DNA from 2 places in the Paenibacillus sp. MCAF9 genome. Region 2 is predicted to be linked to the other one. Evidence: riboswitches for the same ligand, from Rfam matches in the RefSeq annotation. Region 2 holds a riboswitch; the other holds the start of a gene.
The links. Region 2 has a riboswitch for ZMP and ZTP ahead of AB4Z45_RS29315 (bifunctional 5,10-methylenetetrahydrofolate dehydrogenase/5,10-methenyltetrahydrofolate cyclohydrolase). Riboswitches for the same ligand answer to the same signal wherever they lie in the genome.
Positions count from the first base shown of each region.

Region 1: linked by a shared signal. The riboswitch ahead of rpiB (ribose 5-phosphate isomerase B) and the one ahead of AB4Z45_RS29315 (bifunctional 5,10-methylenetetrahydrofolate dehydrogenase/5,10-methenyltetrahydrofolate cyclohydrolase) in region 2 are both predicted to bind ZMP and ZTP.

Region 1 is NZ_JBFREL010000007.1:189,584-193,940, forward strand. Features, by position in the region: gene spoIIR (stage II sporulation protein R) at 1-132, shown strand, start outside; gene AB4Z45_RS14950 (L-threonylcarbamoyladenylate synthase) at 257-1,318, shown strand; gene AB4Z45_RS14955 (manganese efflux pump MntP) at 1,442-2,002, shown strand; gene AB4Z45_RS14960 (low molecular weight protein arginine phosphatase) at 2,145-2,723, shown strand; ZMP/ZTP riboswitch at 2,807-2,887, shown strand; gene rpiB (ribose 5-phosphate isomerase B) at 2,986-3,444, shown strand; gene AB4Z45_RS14970 (TIGR01440 family protein) at 3,461-4,066, shown strand; gene glyA (serine hydroxymethyltransferase) at 4,165-4,357, shown strand, end outside.
Region 2 is NZ_JBFREL010000036.1:9,043-25,956, forward strand. Features, by position in the region: gene AB4Z45_RS29285 (ABC transporter ATP-binding protein) at 1-483, shown strand, start outside; gene AB4Z45_RS29290 (ABC transporter ATP-binding protein) at 494-2,275, shown strand; gene AB4Z45_RS29295 (DinB family protein) at 2,432-2,935, opposite strand; gene AB4Z45_RS29300 (helix-turn-helix transcriptional regulator) at 3,017-3,952, opposite strand; gene AB4Z45_RS29305 (5'-nucleotidase C-terminal domain-containing protein) at 4,905-12,188, shown strand; gene AB4Z45_RS29310 (sugar-binding transcriptional regulator) at 12,360-13,316, shown strand; gene AB4Z45_RS29315 (bifunctional 5,10-methylenetetrahydrofolate dehydrogenase/5,10-methenyltetrahydrofolate cyclohydrolase) at 13,394-14,239, opposite strand; ZMP/ZTP riboswitch at 14,305-14,383, opposite strand; gene AB4Z45_RS29320 (ABC transporter ATP-binding protein) at 14,566-16,290, shown strand; gene AB4Z45_RS29325 (ABC transporter ATP-binding protein) at 16,294-16,914, shown strand, end outside.

The DNA.
Region 1 (4,357 bases), on a different contig from region 2:
GCGGCTAAGACAGCTTCATTAGCAGCAGCTCCAGCAGATACTCCTTCCCAAGGCGAAGCGCCGGAAGCAAAATTTTTTATTTGGGAAATGATTGAATCTTTTATCAATTGGATTAAATCACTGTTTTCATAAGAAACGACAGCTGCACCTTTGAATGTAAAGGTGCAGTTGTCGTTTCTGCTTGTTTGCGGGTGCTTATGCTATAATAACGAATGAATGAACAATTTCAATTAAGAGCAAGGATTGAAGGATAGAGATGACTAAAACAAATGTATGGCGCGTAAAACAGGCTCATGATTCTCAGCTGCGGGAACAATTATCGGAGGCTGCCAGCCAATTAAGAGAAGGCGGTATTATTGCTTTCCCTACGGAGACGGTTTATGGGCTTGGCGCGGATGCTCGCAGCTCGGCGGCGGTTGAGCGGATATTCACCGCAAAGGGACGTCCATCGGACAACCCTCTTATTGTGCATATTGCGGGTCGCAAGCAGTTAGATGAGCTGGTGCTGCCGTATTCGGAGCTGGCTTCATCGTTGATGGAACAGTTTTGGCCAGGACCACTTACCATTGTACTGCCCGTTCGCGAGGATGCGTTATCGCCGCTCGTAACGGCAGGACTGTCTACCGTTGGTATTCGAATACCGGATCATAGAACAGCGCTTGCGCTGCTTGAGATCGCAGATTGTCCAATTGCTGCACCAAGCGCCAATCGTTCTGGAAGGCCAAGCCCAACACTTGCTGAGCATGTGCTGGAGGATTTGGATGGGCGGATCGATGGTCTTGTTGATGACGGTGCAACAGGCGTCGGCCTGGAATCTACTGTAATTGAGCTTGCTGGCGAGCATGGCATTCGAATTTTACGGCCAGGCGGCATTACGCGCGAAGCGCTTCAAGAAGCGGCACCCCATGCGTTGGTTGATAGTGCCTCGGTAGATGAACCGGAGTCGGCTCCGCGATCGCCAGGCATGAAATATACTCATTATGCGCCACAAGGGGAGCTTGAGCTTGTGCAAGGCCAATTTGAAGCTGTGTCAGCGTACATTCGAGATCAAGTAGAAGCTGCAAAGAAGCGCGGCGAGGTAACTGGCGTACTTGCTTTCGAAGAGAGATTGAATCGCTACGATGCAGATCATGTTTTCTCATTAGGCAGCGAGGCGGAGCTTGGCACAGCAGCGCACCAGCTTTATGCGGCATTGCGAGATTTTGACGGGGCAGGCGCTCAGCGTATTTGGGCAGAGGGCTGCACGGAGCATGGGATCGGCGCAGCGCTTATGAATCGGTTAGCCAAAGCGGCTGGAAACCGAATTATTCGTGTATAGAAAGCACTGTAAGGGGAACGATCATTTTTGAAACAAAATTAGCTTGAAACCGCACTAGTATGTTTGTCCTCATGTCCGCATATGTTTGGTAAAGACTACAAGCGGACATGGGGGAGATAGGCTGTGATTGAAGCACAATTACAAGCTGGACAGTTTTTGACGCTGCTTTTTATTGCGGTGGCACTCAGTCTAGACGCATTTTCTCTGGGACTCGGAATAGGGCTCAAAGGCATAAGGCTGCGAGATGTTTTGAAGCTTGGCATTGTAACTGCATTGTTTCATATGATCATGCCGCTGGCAGGTATTTTTACAGGTCAATACGTCGGCTCCTTGCTTGGAGATGTAGCCACGACTGCGGCAGGCATTTTGCTAGTGCTGCTCGGCGGACATATGATTTATAGCTCGCTGCGCGGCGAGGCGGTTCAATCTTTTGACCATAAATCTTTTTGGGGCTTGCTCGTGCTTTCGCTTAGCGTCAGTATCGACTCGTTCTCAGTAGGCATTACGCTTGGGATGTTCGCTGCAAACATGTTGATGACGGTTTTACTTATCGGTCTGCTCGGCGGGCTGATGTCGATATGTGGTTTAATGCTGGGGCGTAAAGTCAGCGGTCAGCTTGGCGAATATGGCGAGGCCATAGGCGGAGGAATTTTGTTCGTGTTCGGCATCTTGTTTATCTTTTAGAATACAAGTAAGAAAGCGGAACAAAATTTCAGTCTTATTTTAAATTTCAAGCCAAAGCTGCTTTAGCATCTAAGGAATGCTGCAGGTGTTTTCGCTTAATCGTTGAACAGCTTGGAATAACGTGCAAAAAGGAGTTGGCAGTGTGAAACGTATTTTATTTGTATGTACAGGCAATACATGCCGCTCACCGATGGCAGAGGCTATGCTTCGCCGAATGGCTGCATTGAGAGGGATCACCGTAGCCGTTCGCTCCGCAGGCATATCTACTATTGATGGACTGCCCGTGTCAGCTCATGCTGTGGAGACCCTTAGGCAGCGGGACATCGAGCATAAGAGCACGTCGCTGGCGCTGACGAGCGAAGCGGTTGGTTGGGCTGATATTATTTTGACAATGACGGTTAATCATAAGCGCGGTTTGCTGCAATGGCATCCCGAAGCGGTCGACAAAATCTATACGTTAAAGGAATATGCAAATCAAGACGCACAAGTGCTCGCCGATATTGAGGAGCTGGAGCAGCTTTATACAGAGCTTCATATGAAGCAGGCGCTTGGCCAACAGCTGACGACTGGCGAGAGAAGACGATTGCTTGAGCTGGAGCGTCGCATACCGAGCTTTGACATCGTTGATCCTTTCGGAGGCTCGCTTGCTATATACAGCAGCAGTGCTAACGAAATAGAGGACGCGCTCGTCAAGCTGCTGGACAAGCTGGCCAAAAGATAAGTGTTCAGGGTTGCGGAAGTCATTTTTGTTCCCGTTCGATTGATTTTTGCAGCTGTATAAGATATAATAAAATGACAATATACGGTTTCCGATGTAACTGGCGACGGAAGTGGGTAACCACGGTGGAGCATCGGAATATACGGCCGGTCGCCTGGGCAAAGAGCAGCATGCTAATAAGCATGTCATGCTCTTTTTTCGTCTTTTTGGGCAAAAATAGGTATACTAGCACTGTGATGTTTCATTTCTAAGGAGGTCTTTTGCGTTGAAAATTGCTATTGGTGCTGACCATGCAGGTTATCGTTTGAAGGACGAAGTTGTACCGTTTCTTCGATCGCTTGGTCATGAAATTGAAGATCTTGGCTGCAACTGTGACCAATCCGTCGATTATCCGGACTATGCATTGCCCGTATGCGACCTTGTTACGAGCGGCAAAGCAGAGCGCGGTATACTCATTTGTGGAACAGGTATCGGCATGTCGATTGCGGCTAATAAAGTACGCGGCATCCGCTGTGCGCTTGTGAATGATATGTTCTCAGCCAAAGCCACTCGGGAGCATAATGATACTAATGTTTTGGCGCTTGGGGAACGAGTAATCGGTCCTGGAGTGGCACTCGAAATTATTCGCATATGGCTTGAAACGCCGTTCTCAAATGGAGAACGCCATGTCGGTCGTGTTAGTAAAGTGAAACAAATTGAAGAACAGTACATCAGCCAGTCCTAATTAGGGGGCATTCGCAATGAACGTAGACGAAAACGTACAGCTTGGAAGCATTGCAGAACAGGTTGAGCAAATTGTTCGGGAACTGGCAGCGGCAGGCAAGCTTGGCATGAGTCAGCTGCTAGTAATCGGTGTAAGTACTAGTGAGGTGCTTGGTCATCGCATCGGGACTTCGGGCACCATTGAAACGGCTGCACAAATTTACGCAGGCGTTGAAGCGGTTCGCAGCGAAGTTGGCTTTATTCCCGTTTATCAATGCTGTGAGCATCTGAATCGCGCGCTTGTCATTGATCAAGCTTCTGCAGAACGATTGGGGCTTGATATTGTAGGTGCAGTGCCAGTGCCTAAAGCGGGCGGCTCCATGGCAGCTTATGCCTATCGTCAGCTGAAGGAACCTTGTTTGGTGGAAACGGTGCAGGCGCATGCGGGCATCGATATTGGTGATACGTTTATCGGTATGCATTTGAAGCGGGTGGCTGTTCCCGTTCGTCCGACGATTCGTGAAATTGGAGGAGCGCATGTCACGATGGCTATCACAAGGCCAAAGTTAATAGGCGGCTCCCGAGCGGTATACGAGCTTAGCGAGAATCTAACGGCAGAGCAATCTGCTGGAACTTGCGAATAGTTGATTTATAGCGATAATTTTTTGATTTTCAGCGTCTAAAGGACACCGAAGACGTTTTTGCTTGATAAAGGGTATCTAATTTGAGGAGGAATTTAATCATGGAAAATTTGCGCAAACAAGACCCAGAAGTATTGAAAGCTCTAGGACTAGAACTTACTCGTCAACGTGACAATATCGAGCTTATCGCATCCGAGAACATCGTTAGCGAAGCGGTTTTGGAAGCTATGGGAAGCGTTTTGACGAACAAATATGCAGAAGGTTACCCAAGCAAACGTTTCTATGGCGGTTGTG
Region 2 (16,914 bases):
CTGCTTCTCTCCAAGACCATTCGAGAAAATATTGCGCTAGGCAAGCCGAACGCAACGCTAGATGAAATCGCTCGAGCGGTTCAAATGGCTTCTTTTACAGAAGATATTGCACAAATGCCAGAAGGACTTGAAACGGTCGTTGGGGAAAATGGCGTTATGCTCTCCGGCGGGCAAAAGCAGCGTTTGGCGATTGCGCGGGCATTGCTCGTTGATTCCGAAATATTGCTGCTCGATGATTCACTTTCGGCTGTTGATGCACGGACGGAAAGTCGAATTCTTCACCATATCCGTTTGGAGCGTGAAGGAAAGACGACATTTATTACGACTCATCGCCTATCAGCGGTTAGCCACGCGGACTGGATACTTGTGCTGAATGAGGGCCGAATCATCGAAGAAGGCACTCATGAAGAGCTGATGCTGTTTGGCGGCTGGTACAAGGAACAATGGGAACGGCAGCAAATGGAAGCTAGCTTGGAAGAATAGGAGGCTTAGAATGCCAAAACAATCAACGGCGAGAAGACTATTCGCATATGCTCTCGTCTATAAGTTTAGAATTATCGGAGCCCTGCTTATTCTGTGCTGCGCAGTAGGTGCTGAGCTCGGCGGACCTTTTATTATAAAAACGATAATCGACAAGCATTTATCCGTCGGCGGTAATGATATCATGCCAGTTCTCGGGCTGCTGGGCGTCTATATGGGGCTGCTGCTTGTTGCAAGCATTAGCAATTTCTCGCAATCCTATATTTTGCAGACGACGGCGCTTCGCATTATCAAAAATATGCGTATGGATTTAATGAGTCATATTCAGCGAATTCCGCTGCGCTACTTCGATAATACGCCGATCGGGCAAATTGTATCGAGAATTGCGAACGACACAGAGGCGGTCAGGGATTTATTCATGAGCTTCATGGCGACCTTTGTTGTCAGCTTCGTACAGCTGCTCGGTATTTTTACTGCTTTGTTTATTTTGGATGTGCGGCTAGCGATGTTTTGCTTGTTATTGCCGCCGCTCTTCGCGATCATTATGGTCATTCATTTAAAATACTCAAAGAAATACATTACAATTATGCGCGCACGTCTCAGCGACATGAATGCGATGATCAACGAATCGATTGTCGTTATGCCGATTATTCAAGCCTTTCGCCGCGAGAAGGTGACGCTCGAAGAGTTTGAGGTGCTGAACGAGGATCGTTACATTAACCAGATCAAACAGTTTAGAGTTTTCTCTTTGTCTTCAAGAAACATTGTGGGCACCATTGGGAGCTTGGTAACAGCGATGGTTATTTGGTACTTTGGGCGTGCTTCACTGGAAACAGCAATTCTTTACGGCGTGTTTTATGCTTTTATTGATTATTTGGGTCGTATTTTTCAGCCGATTATCGGTATCTTCGATCAATTGACGAATGCACAGCGTGCATTTGTTTCTGCGGAGAAGGTATTTGCGATATTGGACATGGAAGGCATGGAGGTCGAAGAGGTAGCTCAGGTGAAACGTCCGGATGGTGTCGTGAAATTCGATAACATTACGTTTGCATATAAAGAGGGCGAAAACGTTCTGAAGCAAATTTCATTCGAAGCGCGCAGAGGAGAGACGGTTGCATTAGTCGGTCATACCGGTTCGGGCAAAAGCTCGATCATGAATCTGCTGCTTGGCTTTTATGAGCCTGATCAAGGGAACATTACGATTGATGGACGTAATATAGCGACGTATTCGAAGCAGGAGCTGCGCAAGCATATGGGCATTGTGCTGCAAGATCCGTACTTGTTCGCAGGCGACATTAAATTCAACGTCAGCCTGTACAACAAGGACATCACAATAGATCGCGTGAAAAGCGTGCTAAAGGATGTTGGGGCGGCAACTTTTGTAGAGCAGCTGCCTGGCGGTTATGATGAGCCAGTGGTTGAGCGCGGCAGTACGTTGTCTTCGGGACAGCGGCAGCTTATCTCTTTCGCTAGAGCTTTAGCCTTCGATCCTTCTATTCTAATATTGGATGAGGCGACAGCCAGCATCGACAGTGAGACGGAGGGGCTGATTCAGCAAGCCTTGAAGGTGGTCAGTGAAGGCAGGACAACACTAATTATCGCACATCGCTTGTCCACCATTCGAGAGGCGAATCAGATTCTCGTCTTGCATCGCGGTGAAATCGTGGAGCGCGGCAATCATGATGCTTTAATGGCGCTGCGAGGCAGATATTATAAAATGTATCAACTGCAGAAAGGCGAGAAGGTATCGACTGAGCCGTCCGCTGTTACGATGGAAACACAAGGACGATAGAAGTTTACTTTTAACGCTTAGAATAGGAATGAGAATAGCGGCAGCCATGGAATTATTCCGAGGCTGCCGCTGCTATGTTATGACCTTATAGAGTCATACAATTTAAAGCGTGTGCTGATTTAGTTGAACTCGGCTTCATTTATGCGAACTCTTGTATCACTTCTTAGACTGCGGCTGAAGTAGAAACTCTTCTACTTGTTTGCGATGATGCTCGTCATGCTGGATAAAATCAAAAATTAAATATCCGATTGAATAGGGAGCTTTCGTTTGTGGACAATGTGTATTTCCGTGTACAGTGATAGGATGAAAAAATTGCTGCTCAGTCATTTCGGTTAATTTTTGCACGAGCTTTTGTCTTGTCTCAATCGCTTGATTTAAAATTTCAGATGGCAATAAGCCGGATAATGCGTAAGCCGAGGAGGCAGCATTATATTCATTGTAGTTCGGGAATTCAACATTGCTGTTTTTTTCAGCTTCGAGCAGTACGCTTGTTATGAAATATTGATCCCATCTGTCTAAATGGGCAATGATTTCTGCGGCGGACCATTTGCCCTCCTTGATCGGATTAAGCCATGCCGGTTCAGGTGTGATATGGGATAAGGATGAATACCACGGCGCCAAGCTGCCAAACTGTTGAATAAGTTCATTTTGTTTAATCATATAATCCTCCTACAATCAGATATAACTGAATTGTAGAACATAAACCACGACAACTGCCTGTCATCGTTTCGTCCCTTTTTTTTAGCTGTAAAGCCGCCATATATTTTTCGCTCTATCTCGGATGATATCCCTCACATATATCGGCTCAATTACTTCCACGGTATCCCCGTAGCTCAAAATCATGCCATATACCCATTCATCCTCAGGATAAACGATTTCAACAAACATTGTACCGTCGTTCTCGCAGCGAATGATTCCTTCTTGAAAAGAATCTTCGACTCTCACCTTAACGCTAGGTTGAAAACGCATCACCAAATGCACCGTCTTCGTATTCATTTTCCATTCGGCTTCAATGGCTGCAGCGTCATAAGCGGCGATTTCTCGGTCAAAGATTTTAGATATGGCAGCTAGTTTTCGCATTCTCGATAGTCGATAAAGCTTTGTTATATTTTTGTCTCTGCAATAGCCATACAAATACCAATGGAACCCTTTATGAACGACGGAAGCCGGCTCCACGACAGCTTTAGCTGAGCAGCCTTGTGAGTTGGTGTAGTCAAAGGTTACGACCATTTTCTTCTGAATGGCCTGTCGAAGGAGAGTTGTTTTTTTCTTCTCCTCCTCATTGCAGCCCCATGAGGACAAATCAATAATCCATTGTTCCAGTGCTTTATCCGTATAATGAATATCGCTTTTTTTCAATAGGGCTCGCATCTTCTCCAGCGTGCGGGCAACATCAAGATCATCCGAATGGCTTTGCAGCCCTTTTAGTCCCGTCATTACGGAAACGAGCTCATCTCTAGTGAGAACCTGATGGCTTAGGCGGTAGCCCTCCATAATTTCAAAACCTCCGAGCAGCCCCGGAAATGAAAGGATGGGGATGCCTGCCATATTAATGGCTTCCATATCTCTCTGAATCGTTCGGTTTGAGACTTCAAACTTTTGGGACAAAACCGATGCGCTTGTTCTGCCGTGGTTCAATAAATATATGATAACAGCGAGCAATCGTTCTATTTTCAAAGTAATCACCTGTGTTTGTGGATTTATTGTAGAGAGTGGTGCTTGTTGGGGTTTGGGGCGGCTGGCTTTGATGAATATAGGAGCAACGAGCAGTTTCTGAATGCTATTGGATCCAGAAGCAACGAGCGTAAACTGAATTCTAACGAACCTATATGCTGCTATTTGCAATATCAGGTCCAAAATAAATTCTAACGAACTCAGAAAACCTTATATGCGTAAAAAAGAGCTCATTTACATCAATTGAGGTCTAATAAGGCTCCCTAGGTTCGTTAGAACTAAAAAGGTAGCATTTTAAAGCAAATAAGGTGTTTGGTGTTCGTTAGTTTTCAGTTGCAATGATCAATTGCTCATCCTTGCATTTCCCGCTTGTTTGATAAGTCCTGACTTTTCTTTTGAGTCCTATGAATATCGTATCTTTCGACACATTAATGGGAGTTTCGTAGAGAAATTAGAAGGGCAACACATCTCTAGGCACGCTTAAGTATTTGAAAATATTGTAACATTAAGCATGAATATACGGAAAGAACCACTTAGGCATTTATAAAATAGACAAAACGAACCATTAAAGTTACATATCAAGTTATGTATATGGTACTTAAAACACAATTTCACTCTATTTAAAACAAATCCTTCTACCAATTGACAGAAAAAATGTTCCGTTGTATACTCTCCATAAAGTATTGTGTTAGTTTACATCACATTAATAAGTAGATGGTTTATAAACTTTGGGCCCGAAGTTAAATTCCCCTTCCTTCATCAATGCAAATAGTCTGTTCACGGATGTTATGCATGTTTTTGGAGTAAGGGGATTTTTTATTGCCAGCTATGAACAAATGTGCATGTTTACGAGAACTTAATTTCATTTTGATGTTGTGATTACACTTTGTAGCTAATCTAATTGTTGGGTAAACTATTTTATTCATTAATGGTTGTGGAGAGGGGAAAATGTAGGATGCACAAATTGGTCATACGAATACAAAGAAAAGCTTGCATGCTGTTAGCGGCTCTTCTTTTGGTTGGAGGTACGCTCGGCAGCTTAGGTGCGCCGGTTCAGGCGTCGCCTGCAGGAGATAATATCGTTATTTCACAAGTGTATGGCGGTGGGGGAAACGGAACTGGCTCGACGTTTAAGCAGGATTTTATTGAGCTTTACAATCCAACGAATCATGACATTTCATTGGATGGAATGAAATTGTTTTACGGATCGGCATCTTCGAAAGTGGGGGTATGGCCGGATAGTTTCATGCAATTAAAAGATATTAAGGTTGGAGCTGGAAAATATTATCTAGTTCAACAGTCTGCGGGTACAGATGTTAATGCCCCTAACCTGCCTAGTCCGGATGATACTGGCACCCTTGCCTTGGGAGCAGCGGGAGGAAAGGTAAAGCTAGTAGATAGTAAAAATAATATCATCGATTTGGTTGGTTATGGTACCAGCGTTGAATTTGAAGGCGCAGGTCCTGCTGGTACTTCACTTACTAATGTTACAGCAGTGATTCGTAAAGGTAATCGCGCTCAGGACACTGATAACAATAAAGCGGATTTCGAAGTGGGCACTCCTGACCCGCGCAACTCCACATACGGTGTTGTCGCTGTTGATGTTGAAGCAGTAACGCCAGACGTGAACGAAGGAGCTGTACTTCCGGGTACAATCATTAAGCTCTCGACGCCAACAGTTGGCGCCAGCGTTTACTACAGTGTATATGGAGCAGGTGATGCACAAGTCGCTCCAGAGGACTTTACATGGTATCAACCGAATGTAACAGAAATCAAAATTAATGCGCCTACAACGGTTCATACTTATGCCAAAAAAGAAGGTTTTCCAAATAGTGCTTTGCGTGAATATTCTTATACGATCTCTACACTAGTGACTATCGCACAAGCACGTGCGGCTGCACTTGGTACAAGCGTAACTCTTAGTGGTGTTGTAACACACCGAGCGGATTCAGGCGCTTTTGTAAATCTTTTCGTACAGGATCAAAACGGAGGCATTATTGTTAGAGTTCCAAGCAGCGTCTCGGCACAGCCGGGGGACGTCATTGAGGCTTTCGGCAAGCTGACTGAATTTTCGGGATTGCTTCAATTGGAGGCATCTGCTGAAAATGCAAAAGTAACGGGTTCTGCTCCTATTCCAGATCAGATCGTTGTTGATTCTTCGAGCTTTGGCAAAACCACTGAAAATCGCAACAAATTCGAAGGTCGTTTGGTTCAAGTCAAAAATATTAAAGTTGAAAGTGTTGCCAGCGGCGTTGTTACAGCTACCGATGCTGTGAATGGCGGCAAAGTTATTATTTATTCTTCCGATGCTTCGTTCGTGGCAGGTAAAACTTTCGAGCAGGTTACTGGCGTTATGACGTTCCATTCCAGTGTAGGATTGGAATTATTGCCGCGTTATACACTAGACATTGTTGAGAAACGGTTGGCTGTTCAAGCGAGCATTCCGTCAGGCGGCATTAACGCTGGAGGAGCTGTATCGCTAAGCTCACTAGTTCCGGGTGGTGTGATTCGTTACACGACAGACGGAACAGTTCCTACAGCTACAACAGGAACGCTTTATACAAAAGCCATTGTCGTAAATGCGGATATGGTCATTAAAGCAGTCGTAACAGCTGGTGGAGTGACAAGTGATGTATCGACGTTTACGTATAAAGTATTAGAAAATACGAATGGTATTGCCATTCATACAATTCAAGGTGAGACGCATAAATCGATCTATACCAATGTAAAGGTTTCGAATGTTACTGGTATTATTACTTCGGTCAGTGCGAATTCCTTCTACATGCAGGCACCTGATGGGGAGCAGGATGAGAATCCGAATACGTCTGAGGCTATTCAGGTGTACAAGCCAGCACATGGTCTAGCTGTTAAGGATGGAGTATCAGTCACAGGTACTGTAGAGGAATTTGGAAACAGTCCATCTTTGACTGTAACGCAAATCAATGCAGCAACAATCACTAAGGTATCGAGCAATAACCAGCTTCCTACAGCTACATTGGTAGGAACAGGCGGCAGAATCATTCCTAACCTGATCGATACCGACAGCTTTAGCAAGTTCAACCCAGAGAACGATGCAATTGATTTCTTCGAGAGTTTGGAGAGCATGCTCGTTGAAGTGAAAAATCCAACGATTACTGGACCTTACGCGAATGCGGTAACTCCAATTACGTTTGATAATGGTGCCAACAATCCAGTGAAAACCGCTGTAGGCGGAATTGTATTGCAAGGAAATGGTTTGTCTGCTATTGATAGCAGCTTGAACCCGCAGAAGCTGTATGTTGGCGGATCAAAGCCAGCTGGTGCAGAAATTAAAACTGGAGATGCTTTTAATGGCAATATCGTTGGCGTAATTCAATACGCTGGTGATCTGTATAAGCTGATGCCTACACAAGCTTTGCCAACTATCGTACGCAGCGCAAACGTCCAGAAGGTAACGAATATTGTACCTAACCCGGACAAGCTGACGATTGCTACATTTAATGTGGAAAACTTCAGCGCAGATCAAACCGCTAAAGCTGCAAAAATTGCTTCAATTATTGTAACGAATATGAAGCAGCCAGACATTATCGGTTTAATGGAAGTACAAGACAACGACGGTGAAAAGGATACCGAAAATACGGATGCTGACCAAAGCTTCAAAACGCTGATTGATGCGATTAAAGCAAAAGGCGGACCTACGTATTCTTATACAGACATCGCTCCTGAGAGAAATAAAGATGGCGGCGCTCCTGGCGGTAATATCCGAGTAGGCTTCTTATATCAAGCCGAACGTGTAACACTTGCTCAAGGAACGAAAGGCGATTACAAATCAACAATTAAAGTAAACGGAATTGGCGGCTTAACGCAAAATCCTGGTCGTATTGGCTCTGATGACGCTTCAACATTTGCTTCATCTCGTAAACCGCTTGTAGCAGAATTTATGTTCCAAGGAAAACGAGTTGTTGCGATTGCGAACCATCTGAATTCAAAAGGTGGAGACGGCAAGCCTTGGGGTGATGTTCAGCCGGTTGTTCGCAGCAGCGAAGTGCAGCGCGCGAAGCAAGCGGAAGCTGTTAATAGCTTCGTGAAGGAATTGACAACGAAAGACCCTGAAGCAAGTGTAGTCGTGTTAGGCGACTTTAACGATTTCCAATTCTCAGGCACATTGAACAAAATTAAAGGCAATGAATTAACAAATCTTGTTGATACGCTGCCAGTTTCAGAGCGTTACTCGTATATCTATGACGGTAATTCACAAACGCTTGATCACATCCTCGTGGATAAAGCGAATGGGACAACAGCAGAAATCGACGTGGTTCACGTCAATGCAGATTTCTCTACAGAACAGGGCAGAGTAAGCGATCATGATCCGCTTCTTGCGCAGCTGGATCTGTCTTCTAAAAAAGCGGCTGAGTTTGCGATGACGCTCATGCATACGAATGATACACATGCGAATTTGGCGAATGTTGCAAAGAGAGTTACTGCAGTTCAGCAGGTTCGAAATGAAACAGTTAATTCACTCCTTCTTGATGCTGGCGATGTATTCTCGGGCACTTTGTATTTTAATAAATACTTAGGCCAGGCAGATTTAACGTTTATGAATTTGATGAAATACAATGCTATGGTTTTCGGTAATCATGAGTTTGACAAAGAATTATCGGTGCTGGCAGATTTTGTGAAAAAAGCAAAATTCCCATTTGTTAGCTCCAACATTGATTTCAGCAAGGAGCCTGCACTTAACGGATTATTATCCGAGCAAGCGGCTGGTGAAGCGGCTCAGGATGGAAAGATTTATAATTCACTTATTCTTGAAGTAGGCGAGGACAAGACGAAAGTCGGCGTAATTGGCTTAACTACAGAGGATACGAAGTTTCTTGCGTCTCCGGGACCAAATATCATATTTAATGATTATATCGCTAAAGCGAAAGAAACCGTCAAAATGCTGCAAGATCAAGGCATCAACAAAATCATTGCTTTGACTCATCTTGGTCATGCATTCGATCTTCAATTGGCTGAGCAAGTAGCTGGAATTGATGTTATCGTAGGAGGTCACAGCCATACGAAAGTAGACGCTCCTAAGGTAGTCAAGACACATGGAGAGCCAACGCTAGTTGTACAGGCGGAGGAGTATAACAAATATTTGGGACGCTTGGATCTCAAATTCAATCAAGCAGGCGTACTGACTAAATGGGATGGCAAACTGCTCGATATTGCAACATTTGCTCCAGATCCGGTAGCGTCTGAATTGCTTGATCCATACACAAAGGGTATTGAAGCTATTAAACAACAGGTTATTGGTAAAACGAATGTATTTTTAGATGGTGGCAACCCTTCTGGTCGTGTTGCGGAAGTCAATCTTGGAAACATAATGACAGATGGAATGGTTTCTAAAGTGAAAAGCTTTGTTGACAGCAATCCTGATTTAAAGAAATTGGATGTAAAAGGATTCGTGGGGATTCAAAATGGTGGCGGAATTCGTAAACCTATTCCGCTGAAAGCTATAGGCAAAGCGGATGGTGACATTACACTAGGTGAGCTTTTGGAAGTTATGCCATTCGGCAATAATCTTACATCACTTCGTATGACGGGTCAGGAAATTGTGGATGCGTTAGAGAATGGTGTAAGCGGCATTGAAACGGTTCAAGGTCGATTCCCACAAGTATCTGGCATGCGTTACTACTATGATTCCAAGAAGCAGCCGGAAGTACTAGATGCGAATGGACAGCTTGTAACTGCGGGTAAGCGTATAGCAAAGGTAGAAATTAAGAACGCTGACGGCAGCTACAGTGCTATTGATCTGAATGCTTATTATTTTGTAGCAACAAATTCTTTTATGGCTAATGGCGGAGACTTCTACCGCTCCATGAAGAAAGCGAAAGATGATGGTCGTCAGTATGAGATGAACATCGTTGACTACGAGGTGTTTATCGAATACCTTACGAAAATAGGCACTATCAATATGGGGTTAGAAGGCCGTATTACAGATCTAAAAGGCGAGCCGCTTCCAGGTGACAACGATCCATTTAAGCTAACGATTATGCATGTGAACGACACGCATGCTCACCTTGATTCGATTGCAAAACGTTTTACAGCGATTAAAGAAATTCGTGCAGAAGTAAAAGACTCTATCTTGCTAGATGCAGGTGATGTGTTCTCAGGTACGCTGTTCTTCAACAAATATCTTGGTCAAGCGGACTTGGCGTTTATGAATAAGATTGGTTATGACGCGATGGTATTCGGAAACCACGAATTCGATAAAGGTCCATCCGTACTTGCTGATTTTATTAAAAAAGCGGAGTTCCCGTTTGTAAGCTCAAATATCGACTTCAGCAAGGAACCTGCAATGAACGGACTTGTGTCTGAGCAGGCAATCGGTAAACCAGCTGCGAAAGGTAAAATTTATGACGCGATCATATTGGATGAAGGCGGGCAAAAGATCGGCGTATTCGGCTTAACAACGGAGGACACAAAATTCCTTGCATCGCCAGGAGATAATATTGTGTTCGAGGATTATATTAAGAAAGCTGAAGAAACGGTCAAAATGCTCGAAAAAGAAGGCATCAATAAGATTGTGGCATTGACGCATCTAGGAAATGAATTTGATAAAGTATTGGCTGAGAAGGTTACGGGCATCGACGTTATCGTCGGTGGACATAGCCACACGAAGGTTGACGCACCGCTTGTATATCATGCTACGGGAGAACCGACACTCGTTGTACAGGCAGAACAATATGGCAATTATTTGGGCCGTTTGGACCTCGAATTCAATAACAAAGGGATATTGACCGCATGGAATGGCAAGCTGCTTACAGTTAGCGGTTATGCAGCGGACCCGGAAGCTGTTGAAATGTTGAAGCCATACAGTGCGGGTGTTGCCGATATTCAGAAGCAAGTCATCGGTAAAACAAATGTGTTCCTGGATGGTGATCGTAATTCTGTACGGTCAAAAGAAACCAACTTAGGAAACTTGATCACAGACGGTATGGTCTCCAAAGTAAAAAGCTTCGTAAACAGCAACGAGGCATTAAAGCAATTGGATGTAAAAGGTTATGTTGGCATTCAGAATGGCGGAGGTATTCGCGAATCAATTAAGAAAACCGCTGAGGGTAAAGTAGATGGAGACATCTCGATGGGCGAATTACTTACGGTGATGCCTTTCGGAAACAACCTTACGGCGCTTCGTATGACAGGCCAAGAAATTATTGCTGCGCTTGAGAACGGTGTAAGTGGAATCAAAACCGGAGAAGGCCGCTTCCCGCAAGTATCGGGCATGCGCTTCTACTACGATTCTAATAAGAACCCTGAAATATTGGATGCAGACGGAAAGCTTAAGCAGGCTGGCGAACGCATTACGAAGGTTGAAATTAAAAACGCAGACGGCAGCTACAGCGCAATTGATTTGAATGCTTATTATTTTGTAGCAACAAACTCATTTATGGCTAATGGCGGCGATTTCTATCGCTCGATGAAGCAAGCCAAAGATGCTGGACGTCAGCACGAAATGAACATTGTTGACTACGAGGTATTCTTGGAGTATATCAATCAACTAGGTACGATTAATGCAACGACAGAAGGACGCATTGTTGATGTGAATGTTGTAGTTCCGACACCTACTCCAACACCAACAACACCGCCGGTGACAACACCGACGCCGACACCAACGCCAACACCGACGACACCGCCGGTGACGACACCAACGCCGACACCATCCATCACATTTAGTGATGTACGCGGCCACTGGGCGGCAGATGCTATTGCGAAGGCAGTGGAAATTGGGTTTGTTAATGGGTATGGAGACGGCACGTTCCACCCTGGAGACACAGCAACAAGAGCACAATTTATTACAATGGTAGGCAGGGCGCTGAAGCTTGAATCGTCGACAAGCAAGCTGGACTTTGCAGATGCAGATAAAGTTCCTGCATGGGCACGCTCCTTCTTTGCACAGCTTATTGAAGATAAGGTCATTGCAGGCTACGAGGATAATACGCTTCGACCATCAAGTGAATTAACAAGAACGGAAATGACCGTAATTCTTGTTCGCGCACTAGGCATTAAAGTTGATCCGAAGGCGAAGCCGACGTTTGCTGATTTGAGTGACATCCCTGTATGGGCACGTCCTTATATCGCTGCGGCACAAGCCGAAGGACTAGTAGCAGGCATGGGCGGCAATAAATTTGCACCTAAGAAAAATGCAACAAGAGCAGATGTGGTTACACTGATTTTGTCCGCACTAGAGTATGAAGGAAGAAACGGAATTTAATTAAGCAAAAGCGTCCCATTCCACTTGTTAAGAGTGGGGTGGGACGTTTTTTTTAGTAAGATTTGTTGTTTTCATACAAAGAAGGCGACACTTCATTTGAAACCTATGTTAAATTAGAGGGAGTAGATACCGTTTGCATTTCTAGACATAAATAGAAAGAGTGAAACTTGGATGGCTGATGATCGACTGGATGATAAGCTTAGCAAAATGATTGATGTAGCAAGGCTGTATTATGAACTAGATTATAATCAGGAAGAAATCGCTCAGAAGCTGGGGGTATCGCGCCCTACGATATCAAGATTTTTACAGCAGGCGAAAGATGAGGGGTACGTTCAAATAAAAATCGTACACCCGAACGAAAACAATTTTGTTCTGGCGAATCGTTTGGAAGCGAAGTTTGGGCTGAAAAAAGCGGTTATCGTTTCTGTGCCGCAGTATGAGGACAGCATCGTAAAAAGGTATATTGGCGAAGCGGCAGCGAACTATTTATACGATACGGTAAAAGATGGCGATATCATTGCGACAACGTGGGGAACGACGCTCTTTCAAATGGCTTCTCAGCTTAAGGATAAGCCGGTTCGCGACGTTAAGGTCGTGCAGCTCAACGGAGGGGTTAGCCATTCAGAGACCAATACATACGCTTATGAAATTGTTCATTTATTCGGCAAGGCTTTCCATACGATACCTTACTTTATTCCGTTGCCGGCGCTTGTTGATCATGAGGTTGTCAAGCGGACGATTGAATCGGATCGCCATATCCGCAATATTTTGGAGCTAGGGAAGCTCTCTAATATTGCCGTTGTAACCGTGGGAGCCCCTACGGATGATTCTGTATTAATTAGAGCCAATTATTTCACAGATTCCGATCTGGAAATTATTCGCGAGAAGGCAGCTGGGGATATATGCTCACGCTATATCGATATAACAGGCAATATTTGTTCAACACTCATGAACCAGCGCACGATTGGAATCAGTCTCGATGAACTGAAGCGCAAGGACCAGTCGATACTTGTGGCAGGCGGAGCGAAGAAGGTAGATGGCATTTATGGCGCGCTGCGCGGCGGCTACACGAATGTACTCATTACCGATCAGTTTACAGCGAGGTATCTATTAGAACGGGATGTGTAGACGTCCTATAGAACGAACGAGGGGATCTTAGCTGCAAGGCAGCAAATAAGATCCTCTCGTTTTTCTTCCTATCTCTCTTAATGAAGTGCAAATCGCTCAGCGGAGTCAACCGTATGCTTCAGAAGCGTGGCGATCGTAACAGGACCTACGCCTGCAGGCACAGGGGTGATCGCACTTGCTTTTGCTAGGCACGCCTCGTAATCAACGTCCCCAATATTCCCTTTATTGTACCCTGCATCTAGCACTACAGCGCCATCGCGAATCCATTCGCCTTGAATAAAGCTTGGTTTGCCGACTGCAGCAACGACGATATCGGCAAGACGCAATAGCTCCGCTACATTTTCCGTTTTGGAATGACAGGTTGTTACGGTTGCATTGCGGTTCAGCAGCATCTGAGAAACGGGTTTGCCGAGAATCGGGCTTCGTCCAACGACGACGGCATGTTTGCCTTCAACCTTGATGTTATAGTAATCAAGAATAGCCATAATAGCAGCAGGGGTACATGACGGATACTGGGCATAACCAAATGCATTTTGAGCAAAACCTAGCGCGGTTACACCATCAACATCCTTATGGATACTAATCGCTTCAAAGGCAGCACGCTCATCAATTTGATGCGGTACGGGGTGCTGCAAGAGGATGCCGTGAATAAGCGGGTCTTCATTAAGCTGCAAAATAACGTCAATCAAATCATCCGTTGAAATGTTTTTGTTCAAATGAATACGTTTGGAATCAATGCCAAGCCTCTTGCATGCATTGCCCTTCATTCGAACGTAGGTTTCAGACGCAGGGTCATCGCCCACCAGTATCGTCGCTAAGCATGGAATGATTCCCCGCTTGCTTAGAGTCTCAACTCTTTCTTTCAATTGCTCTTTAATCGCATCGGCCACAATGGCTCCATCCAAAATCAGTTTCTCCGTCATCTTCTACCTCAGCCCCTTATAAATAGATGTTAAAAAAACATAAAAAGGCAAGGGGTATGTCCCCTTACCTTTGCCCAGGCGTACGGCTAATGATCTGTGCGCTTCCTCATGGCTATCCATGTTCCGCCAGTTACGCACAGCTTTTTATTGGTATTTTGATTTTAACAGGTGGAAAGTTCAAAAGCGAGCCATCAACGTTATTTTATGATTATTTAGGTGTAGAAACAAGAGAATGGGTGCTATAATTACTATACCAAGAGGGAGCGGGTCGCGCTGCCCTCTTTATTTGCAGTTTGCGCAAAATGATGGGAGATTGAGGTGGTAAGTTGTTAAAGCTCACTAGATTTTTGAGGAAATATTGGCTGAGCGCTGTGCTGGCACCGTTGTTTATGCTGCTAGAGGTGTTCATGGATTTGCTGCAGCCGCGGTTCATGGCGAGCATTGTGAATGAGGGCATTATAGCAGGTGATCTCACAGCAATCGCGAGCACCGCTCCCAAAATGCTGATCGCCGCATTAATCGGACTAATAGCAGGTGTCGGCTGTACGGTGTTCTCGACGATAGCGTCGCAAAACTTTGGGGCTGATCTGAGGCAGGAGCTGTTTCAAAAAATCCAGTCGCTGTCGCTTCGATCGCTTGACCGTTTTGGTTCAGGCTCGATCGTGACGAGACTGACGGGCGATGTCACACAAATTCAGAACTTAGTATTGCTGCTGCTTCGCGTATTTGCACGAAGTTCATTCATTATTATCGGCAGTCTGGTCATGGCTTTTGTAATAAGCCCGCGCCTATCTATTATTTTGCTCGCAATGATACCCTTATTAGCTCTCTTCCTCATCATTACAACTCGGATTACCGTTCCTTTGTTTTCAATGATGCAGCACCGGCTCGATCAAGTGAATACCGTTATGCAAGAAAATTTGTCCGGTATCCGTGTTGTGAAAGCATTTGTACGGTCCGATTACGAGGAAGAACGTTTTAATGAAACAAACTCAAATCTACTGCATGCCAGTCTAAAAGCAGCTAAGATCGTTGCGCTTAATACGCCGCTTGTGTCGATCATTCTTAATTTTAGCATTGTAGCTGCATTATGGTATGGGGGAATGCTTTCTGAGCACGGGGCGCTGTCAGTGGGCAGTCTCGCCGCCTTTTTAACTTATATTACACAGCTTCTCTTTTCTACTCTAGGACTTGGAAATCAATTGATTGCAATCTCTCGGGCCAAGGCTTCTGCTGACCGAATTAACGAGATATTGGAGGTGCCGGCAGATAAATGGACAGCTGAACGAAAAGCTAACGAGCAGTCCAAGAAAATACAGGCTGGCAGAATTACGTTTGACCATGTGAGCTTCAGCTATGAAGGCTCGGAGAAAAATATACTTCACGACATAGATCTGGATATAGAGCCGGGCGAGACGATTGGGATCGTAGGGGTGAACGGCTCAGGAAAATCAACGCTGGTCAGCCTCATTCCAAGGTTTTATGAAGCGACAGAGGGGATGATTCGCATTGATTCCCATCCAATTAACGAGATTGCTTCTGCAGAGCTGCATAGCCATATCGGTATGGTGCTTCAGCAGGCGCATCTGTTCAGTGGAACCATTCGTGACAATATCAGCTATGGCAAACCGGATGCGAGTCAGGATGAAATAGAGGCAGCAGCCAAGGCAGCTGAGGCTCATGCCTTCATTATGGAGCTGGAGAATGGCTACGATACGCTGCTTGGCCAGCGCGGGGTCAATCTGTCCGGCGGTCAAAAGCAGCGTTTGTCCATTGCCCGGACGCTGCTGCTGAAACCCAAAATTGTCATCCTTGATGATTGTACAAGCGCGGTTGATCTGAGAACGGATTTACTCATACGCAAATCATTGCAAGAGATTATGAAGAGCAGCACTTGTCTTATCATTGGCCAGCGAATTGCATCCGTACAGCAGGCAAATCGGATTATCGTGCTTGAGGATGGTCGAATTACAGCCATTGGCACGCATCAGGAGCTTCTTGAACAAAGCAAGCTATACCAGAAAATGGCCTTTTCCCAGCAAGGAGCTTGATAGATGAATCATACGCTAACGACATTAAGAAGAATTGGAACTTATTTGCTTCATGGCCGCGCTAGACTGCTGGCGGTTATTGCACTAACGATAGTTGCCGCAGGGCTTACGCTCGCTGGTCCTTATTTTTTGGGCAAAGCTTTGGATGATTATATTATTGCGAAGCGATACGATGGGCTGCTTTCTATTTGTTTGCTTATGTTTGGCCTATACGCGGCTGGCAGCTTAGTCAGCTGGCTTCAAGCCCTATATTTAGCTGATGTGTCGCAGCGGACCGTATGGAGCCTTCGCAAGGAATTATTTAATCATTTGCAAAAGCTGCCTATCCCGTTTTTTGCGAGTAAAAATCACGGAGAGCTCATGAGCCGCACGACAAATGACATCGACAATGTTACGAATACGCTGAATCAAAGCTTAATTCAGATCATCTCAAGCGTCATCATGCTCATAGGCTCGTTCGCGATGATGCTTTTCTTAAACGTGTGGCTCACGCTTGTAGCACTTATCGTTATTCCGCTCATTGTTATAGTTACCAAACGAATTGCGAAGATAACCCAGCGTCAGTTCAAAGGACAGCAGCAGGAGCTTGGCGGGCTTAACGGGTTTATTGAGGAGACGGTATCG